One region of the Pseudomonas sp. p1(2021b) genome, then DNA from elsewhere that is predicted to be linked to it. Evidence: riboswitches for the same ligand, from Rfam matches in the RefSeq annotation. Region 1 holds a riboswitch; the other holds the start of a gene.
The links. A riboswitch is a leader RNA that binds a small molecule or an ion and turns the genes downstream of it on or off. The one in region 1 is predicted to bind cobalamin.
Positions count from the first base shown of each region.

Region 2: linked by a shared signal. The riboswitch ahead of cobO (cob(I)yrinic acid a,c-diamide adenosyltransferase) and the one ahead of K8374_RS13515 (CbtB domain-containing protein) in region 1 are both predicted to bind cobalamin.

Region 1 covers NZ_CP083746.1:2,891,008-2,895,227, forward strand. Annotated here, with positions in the region: gene cobN (cobaltochelatase subunit CobN) at 1-1,087, opposite strand, end outside; gene cobW (cobalamin biosynthesis protein CobW) at 1,091-2,158, opposite strand; cobalamin riboswitch at 2,257-2,455, opposite strand; cobalamin riboswitch at 2,660-2,880, shown strand; gene K8374_RS13515 (CbtB domain-containing protein) at 2,975-3,160, shown strand; gene K8374_RS13520 (CbtA family protein) at 3,171-3,860, shown strand; gene K8374_RS13525 (cobalamin biosynthesis protein) at 3,878-4,220, shown strand, end outside.
Region 2 covers NZ_CP083746.1:1,196,230-1,200,449, reverse strand. Annotated here, with positions in the region: gene cbiB (adenosylcobinamide-phosphate synthase CbiB) at 1-35, opposite strand, end outside; gene bluB (5,6-dimethylbenzimidazole synthase) at 32-682, opposite strand; gene K8374_RS05615 (cobyrinate a,c-diamide synthase) at 679-1,974, opposite strand; gene cobO (cob(I)yrinic acid a,c-diamide adenosyltransferase) at 1,971-2,582, opposite strand; cobalamin riboswitch at 2,702-2,926, opposite strand; gene K8374_RS05605 (ADP-ribosyltransferase) at 2,978-4,220, opposite strand, start outside.

The DNA of each region.
Region 1 (4,220 bases):
CCAGTTCGGCGATGAAGTCCATGCGCTCGGGGTGGGCGCGGTAGCAGACCACGTCCGACTGGCTGCGCTCGCTGCGCCAGGCCAGGTCTTTGAAGCTGACCGGCCGGGTGATGATACGCCCATCCAGCTCCGGCAAGACGATGTGCATGGCCAGGTCACGGGCGCCCAGGCCCTGTTCGCTGGCCTCCCAGGCCGGCTGGTTGTCCTGGGCGCAGATCGCCTGGAGCACCGGGATGTCGCGCCGCAGCGGGCGCAGGTTGGGCTGCTCCGGGCTAGACAGGGCAAAACCGGTGGTATTGATCACCACTTCAGCGCCGGCCTCGTCCAGCCAGGCCTCGACCTGCGCCAGGCAGGCGGCCTCCTTGAGGCTGGCCACGGCGATCGGCAGTGGGTTGAGCCCTGCGGCGTGCAGGCGCTGGCAGAACACATCGACGAACGAGGTGTTGGCCGCCTGCAGGTGCGATCGATAGAACAGCACCGGCGCCACAGGTTGGTCGGGGTGCCAGTGGGCGTACCAATCCTGGAGGGTCGCGCTGGGCTTGCCGGGGTGGTACACGCTGGTACGCGGCAAGGGCTGCGGTTCTTGCCAGGCGTAGTCGCGCTCCAGCCACAGGCTGGCCAGGCAGTTGAACAGGTTCAGGGCGTTGGCCTTGCCGCCCTGGCGCAGGTAATGCCACAGGCGTTCGGCCTGTGCGCCAGTCACCGTGCCCAGACCAGTCAGTTCCGGGTCCGGACGGTCGTCACCGGGCACCAGGATCAGCTGGATGCCACGGGCGGCCAACGCCACCAGCTGCTCGACACCATAGCGCCAATAGCCGACGCCACCGTGCAACGACACCAGGATCACCTTCGCATGGCGCAGCACCTGGTCCACATAAAGGTCGACCGAGGCGTGGTTCTGCACCTGCATGGGGTTGGCCAGGCGCAGGCTGGGGAAGCCCTCCGGCAGCTGCTCGGCGGTTTCGGCGAGCAACGCCAGGTGCGAGTCGCCGCTGCAGAGAATCACCAGTTCGGCCGGCGTCTGGCCGAGGTCGGCGATGCTGTCGTCCGGCACGAAGCCGCCGGGCTGGGTCCGCAGCAGGTGCATGGGTCAGGCGCCCAGGGCCTGGCGCAGGCGCGCTTCCAGCTGCGCGGCGTCCAGGTCCTGGCCGATCAGCACCAGGCGCGTGACGCGTGGCTCGTCAGCGCGCCAGGCACGGTCGAAGTGCTTGTCGAAGCGGGTGCCGACGCCCTGGATCAGCAAGCGCATGGGCTTGCCGGGGATGGCGGCGAAGCCCTTGGCGCGCAGGATGCCGAACTCCACCACCAGTTGGGTCAGGGCGTCGAGCAGCAGGCTCTCGTCCGCCTCCGGCAGGTCGATGGAAATGGAGTCGAAGGCATCGTGGTCGTGATCGTCGTGGTCATCGCCGTCGTGATGGGCATCATGGTGGGTACGGCGACCGTCGATGTGCGCCTCGGCCTCGGCCCCCACGCCAAGCAGCACCTCAAGCGGCAGGCGGCCGCTGCTGGCCTCGATGACCTTGACCGCCGGCGGCAGCTCCTCCAGCACCTCGGCACGGACCTTGGCCAGGCCTGTAGCATCGATCAGGTCAGCCTTGTTGAGCACCACCAGGTCGGCGCTGGCCAGCTGGTCGGCGAACAGCTCGTGCAGGGGCGACTCATGGTCCAGGTTGGGGTCGAGCTTGCGCTGGGCATCCACCTGATCGGGATAGGCCGCGAAGGTGCCGGCGGCCACGGCCGGGCTGTCGACCACGGTGATCACGGCGTCGACGGTGCAGGCGTTGCGGATTTCCGGCCACTGGAAGGCCTGTACCAGTGGCTTGGGCAAGGCCAGGCCGCTGGTTTCGATGAGAATGTGGTCCAGGTCACCGCGGCGTGCCACCAGTTCACGCATGACCGGGAAGAACTCCTCCTGCACGGTGCAGCACAGGCAACCGTTGGCCAGTTCGTAGACACGGCCACTGGCCTCCTCCTCGGTGCAACCGATGCTGCATTGCTTGAGAATTTCGCCATCGATGCCCAGTTCGCCGAACTCGTTGACGATGACCGCGATACGCCGGCCCTGGGCGTTATCGAGCATGTGCCGAAGCAAGGTGGTCTTGCCCGAGCCGAGGAAGCCGGTGACGATGGTGACGGGGAGCTTGGCCAGTGTTTTCATGTCGCGATGCCCTTGGCAGGATGGCGCGGGCATGCAGGACGAAAGCCTCGGCCTTGTCGGTCGGGCTCGTTCGCCACCGGATCACCCCGCCCGGTTGAAAGTCGAAAACGTCACGAGGCAGGTCTCCTGGCTTGCACCGTACCGGCCGGAGCCGGTGGAGCGACGCCTTCCCGCGCAGGGCGCAGTGGCTGTGTCGATCCTGTTCAGTGCCTACAGTTGCGGGGGCAGCCGCGGCTTGGACCGCGTTCCCGTCTTAGCTGCGGCCGACGCCGCAGAACCTCGAAGCGGCAAGGCTACGCAGTGGTGGGTAGGCGGTCAACCATCAGCGCAGTATTCCCTCCATCTCCATAGAGAATGGATTTTGTGGGGGCGGCGCACTCTCGATGGGAGCTGGCGATAGCCTGCGATGGGCTGCAAAGCAGCCCCAAGCCCTCAAACGCTGGAACCCCTCCAGACTCAGCGCCTTCGACACCAATTGACGGAGCATCGGCCGCATGCTTTGCTTGCACCTTGCGTTCAGGTGCCCCCTCGGGGGTGAAACGGGAAACCGGTGCGTCGCAGGCCCCAAGGGGCCAGACAAGGCCGGTGCTGCCCCCGCAACGGTAAGCGAGTGCGCGTCTTGACCACTGTGCCGCGTCGTATGGCATGGGAAGGTGACGCTGTCCAGGGAGCCTGCCTCCTCCTCGCCAGCCCGGAGACCGGCCTGACGACGAATGAACACCCCGCGGTGGGCGGGTGCTGTCGTGTGCCCTGGGCAAACCCTGCCCAGGCGTGACGCCCGTGCCCGTCGCCCCTAAAAAAGCAGAGGAACGCGTCATGTCCGTCACCAGTGCCAAACACAGCATCGCCACTCCCGTCAGCCTCAGCCAGCGCGTGCTGCTCGCCATCGGCGCCAGCCTGCTGGGCCTGTGCCTGGTCTACTTCGCCGGCTTCTCGCACATCGAGGCCGTGCACAACGCCGCCCACGATACCCGCCACAGCGCCGCCTTCCCTTGCCACTGAGTACGCCTGCATGATCAAGCGCATTGCCCGCACCGCCGGCTTCAGCGGGTTGCTCGCTGCCCTGCTGCTTACGCTGTTGCAGAGCCTCTGGGTCACGCCGCTGATTCTCCAGGCGGAAACCTACGAGAACAACGCCCCGAGCGCCGAGCACCACGCGCATGACGATGGCGTGGCCGCCCACACCCACGACGCCGAAGCCTGGGCCCCTGAGGACGGCTGGCAACGCCTGGGGTCCACGACCGGTAGCAACCTGGTGGTGGCCGTCGGCTTCGCCCTGGTCCTTGTCGCGCTGTACAGCTTGCGCGAACCCCGCACGTTGGGCACCGGAGCCTTGTGGGGGCTGGCCGGCTTTGCGGTGTTCTGCCTGGCGCCCACCCTCGGGCTGCCGCCGGAACTGCCAGGCACTGTTGCGGCCGACCTGGGCCAACGCCAGGTCTGGTGGATCAGCACGGCGGCTGCCACCGCCGTGGGCTTGGCGCTGGCAGTGTTCGCCCGGCATTGGCTGTTCAAGGCGCTCGGTGTGGCCTTGCTTACAGCCCCCCATCTGGTAGGCGCCCCTCAGCCAACCGTCCATGAGAGCCTGGCCCCCGAGGCCCTGGAAACCCAATTCAAGCTTGCCTCCTGGTTGACCAATGCGGCCTTCTGGCTCGCGCTCGGCCTGCTCAGCGCCTGGCTTTATCGTCGTTCCAGCCAGGCCTGATGACTCGCCCTCCCGTGTTGCCGGCGTTCTACGCCGGCTTCGGCTGTCGCAAAGGCTGCCCGGCCGACCACCTCGAGCGGCTCCTGCGTGACGCACTGGCTGCCCATGGCCTGCAACTGGCGCAATTGCGCGGCATCGCCAGCATCGACCTCAAGGCCGAAGAAGCCGGGTTGCAGGCACTGGCCAGCCGCCTCGGGCTCGCCCTGACGCTGTTTCCGTCCGTACAATTGCACGCCTTCGAACCATTGCTCAGCCATCGCTCTGCCGCCGCATTCAACCACAGTGGCTGCTGGGGGGTCGCCGAAAGTGCAGCATTGGCGCTGGCCGCACAAAAACAAGGGACGCCCCGGTTGCTGGTGC
Region 2 (4,220 bases), 1.7 Mb from region 1:
GCCACCCCGGCCACGGTCAGCAAGGCCACGCTCATCGCCGTTCTCCCCATTGGTTCTCGAAGAGCATTTCACTCAAGGGCCGCTCCTGCGCCCATTGCTCCAGCACCAGCATCGGTGCCGGGTAGAACTCCACCACCGGGCCCAGGCATAGCACCGCTACCGGCTTGGCCCCCGCCGGCATGCCCAGCAGCTCGCCCAGGGCCTGGGGGTCGAACAACGACACCCAACCCATGCCCAGGCCTTCCGCGCGGGCCGCCAGCCACAGGTTCTGGATGGCGCAGGCCAGGGACGCCAGGTCCATTTCCGGCAAGGTCCGCCGGCCGAAGATGTGGGCTTCGCGGTGATCCATCAGCGCGGCCACCAGCACTTCGGCACAGTCCTGGATGCCTTCGACTTTGAGCTTCATGAATTCATCGGAGCGCTGGCCCAAGGCTTGGGCGGTACGCTCGCGCTCCTGTTCCACCAGCGCCTGGATACGCTCACGCAACGTGCGTTCGCTGATGCGGATGAAACGCCACGGCTGCATCAGGCCGACGCTGGGGGCCTGGTGGGCTGCAGCCAGCAGGCGGGCGAGCAGCTCCGGCGCCACCTCGCCGCCAGCGAAATGGCGCATGTCGCGGCGCTCGCCGATGGCGCGGTAGACCGCAGCGCGCTCGGCATCGGAGAAGGCGTGCTCGCTCATGGTCGCAGCAGCGCCGCCGCCGCGTCGGGGTTGGAGGGGAAATAGAAGTGCACGTAGGACGCAGTCAGGCGGCCGATGCGATACACCGCCTCGTTGCCACGCCCACCGTTGGGGCTTTGCCCACGGGCGATCGGCTCGAGCGTGGTCGTGGTCAGCGAATGATGGTAGGTATGGCCACGCAAGGTGCCTTCGGGCAGTTCCACCGCTTGCAGGGCCAGGGCTGCCAGGCGCTTTTGCATCACCGCCTCGCCCGGCAGCAGGCCGAGCAGCTCAGCCCGCTCGCCGGCCACGTCGGTCAGGGCGTCGAGCAGGTAGAGCATGCCGCCGCATTCGGCCAACAAGGGTTTGCCCTGGGCGTGGTGGGCGCGGATCGCCTCCAGCATCGGCGCGTTGCCGGCCAGGGCGCGGTGGTGCAACTCCGGGTAGCCGCCGGGCAGGTAGAGGCTGTCGACCGGCGGCAGCTCAAGGTCATGTACCGGTGAGAAGAACAGCAGTTGCGCCCCCAACCGGCGCAGCAGGTCGAGGTTGGCCCCATAGGTGAAGGCGAAGGCTTCGTCCCGGGCGACGCCGATACGCACGCCGGCCAAGGTCGCGGCGCTGGCCGCAGGCACAGGTGCGTCGAACGCCACCGGTGGCGGCAAGGCGGCGTCACAGCTGGCACCCAGGGCATCGGCGGCAGCATCCAGGCGCATGTCCAGGTCGTTGAGTTCGCTGGCCTGGACCAGCCCCAGGTGGCGGCTGGGCAGCTCGATGCCGCGCTCGCGGGATAAACCGCCGTACCAACGTAGGCCCTCGGTCAGGCTGCCTTCGAGCAATTGTGCGTGGCGCAGGCTGCCGACCCGGTTGGCCAGCACCCCGGCAAAGGGCAGGTCGGGCTGGTAGCGCGCCAGGCCCAGGGCCAGGGCGCCGAAGGTCTGGGCCATGGCGGTGCCATCGATCACCGCCAGCACCGGCACGCCGAAATGACGTGCCAGGTCAGCGCTCGACGGGGTGCCATCGAACAGCCCCATGACCCCTTCGATCAGGATCAAGTCGGCCTCGCCCGCCGCCTCCCAGAGCAGGCGCCGGCTTTCCTCGGCGCCGATCATCCACAGGTCGAGCTGGTACACCGGTGCGCCGCTGGCGCGTTCGAGGATCATCGGGTCGAGGAAGTCCGGCCCGCACTTGAAGACCCGGACCTTGCGGCCCAGGTTGCGGTGCAGGCGCGCCAGGGCGGCGGTGACCGTGGTCTTGCCTTGGCCTGACGCGGGTGCCGCGATCAGCACCGCCGGGCAGTGCCGGACCTGGTTCATAGCTCCACGCCCTTCTGGGCGCGGATTCCGGCCTGGAAGGCATGCTTGACCATGCCCATTTCGGTGACGGTGTCGGCCAGCTCGATCATCTCCGGCTTGGCGGCACGGCCGGTGACGATCACGTGTTGCATCGGCGGGCGCGCCTGGATATCGGCCAGTACCTGGTCGAGGTCAAGATAACCGTGCTTGAGGGCGATGTTCAGTTCATCGAGCACCACGAACTGCAGCGAAGGGTCCTGCAGCATCTGGCGCGAAACCGCCCAGGCGGCTTCGGCGGCGGCGATGTCGCGCTGGCGATCCTGGGTTTCCCAGGTAAAGCCCTCGCCCATCACGTGGTAGCGCACCTGTTCGGGGAAGCGGCGGAAGAACAGCTCTTCGCCGGTGCTGTTGCGCCCTTTGATGAACTGCACCACGCCACACTGCATGCCGTGGCCCAATGCGCGGGCGAGCATGCCGAAGGCCGAGCTGCTCTTGCCCTTGCCGTTGCCGGTGAGCACCAGCAGCAGGCCACATTCGTTGGGGGCATTGGCGATACGTTCGTCGATGATCGCCTTCTTGCGCTGCATGCGCGCCAGGTGACGTTCGTCGCGCTCGGTGGAATCGCTCATCAGGGTTCTCCGCAGGCTGTCACCGCGCACGGGCGACGACAGGTCGATAGGCAGGCAGCCGGAGAACGCGCAGGAGCCGTGGCAGACGCGCCACGGTGCACCGCGCATCACCCTCCGTGATGCCGTTGGCAGTGACAGGCCGGTCTCCGGGCTCGTGAGCGAGGCCTTGGGCCCCTGTACCGCGCGCCTTCCCGGGGCATGTCCCCAGTGGCCCTGCGCGGCCTTTGACTCACCTACCGTTGCGGGGGCAGCGCCGGGATCGCGCCTTCGCTGGCGCCCACCGGCTTCCCAGTTTCACCCTGCCCAGCGTTGGCTGGCAGGGCACCTGAAACACGTCGCGAAGGTTAGAGGGTTGGATCGGGAGCGTCAAATGAAGCGAGGCCCCGATACCCCAATCATGGCCCGAAGAAACGCTCTACCAGATGTGGCGCTCCCAGCCGTTCGAGATAGGCGCCTCTGTCGAACGGGTCACCGCTACGCAGGTCGTATACCGGGCCGCCTTGAGGCTTGCTTACCTGCCTGAGTCTGACCTTGACGAACCGATAGTCGACACCGACGATTTCAGAGACTTCGTCGATCTGGAAATACGTTCCCGGCAGGAACAGCGTCTCGACTTCATAGCCATGGGCAGAGAGCGGCGCGATCTGCCTGCCGCTGCGGTAGCGACCGGCTGGCAGTTCGAACACTACAGAGGTGTCGTCGAAAACGCCCTCCAGGCCGCGACTCGAAAGCTTGTCCGGATCGGCCGAGAACTTACGAATGATGTAGGGGTTTTCGGTAAAGGACGTCAGGTCGGTGTTGACCAGAATATCCCCTTCGCTGAAACGCCCGCTGCGAAAGTGCACGCCACTGGTACCGCGCTCGCCGCACCCCCCTCGATACAACGGAACCTCGGCATCGGCAGGCAGTCGCTCCAGGGAGTCGGCCAGTTTGTCGAGATAGCTGGCTTCGTCTCCATAGCTGAAGTTGCGCACCCCCTGACGCAGGTAATCATTGATGGAGTCATCCATGGTGTAGGTATCGATCAGGTGATTCTTGAAGCGGCCATCATGCTTGTAGGTGTAGGTGGAGGCGCCATGGTGGTCGATATAGTCGAACCCTTCATCGTCCACCAACGGCTCGGCATCGCTCGCCAGCTCGGGGATGTCGAGCTGCTCGAACAGGCTTTCCTGGCGGGCCATGGCGGTGTCGGACAGAAACTCGCTGCGCTGCTCATCGGTGAGCATGTACTCATCCCAAAAGGCCGACGACTGCTGGGCAAGCCCATCCCCTGGCGCGCCTCCCGCGAGGCGCGGCGGGCCCAGCAACTCCCATTCGCCCGCTTCATTCAGACGCACGGGGCGTATCGGCGCGAAGGCGAAGGGGTTGTCGGGGGGCACGATGAGCCAAGTGTTCAGCTCGGTGCTGTAGCGCACGCGATACGGCAGGCCTTGCAGTTCGATCCAACTCTCGCCCTTGGGGCCCAAGTGGATGCCGCGCAACATCTGGCGGCCTTGTGGCAGGCCATACAGGATTTCGTTGGCTTGCTGGTCTTGCAGCCAACCTTGAGGCTCGGCAAGCGGTTGCCAGTCAGCCAGCGATACGCCCGTTTCATGAAATGCCGCGCGATAGGCCAGGGTGGCATAGCTGGCACCGAAG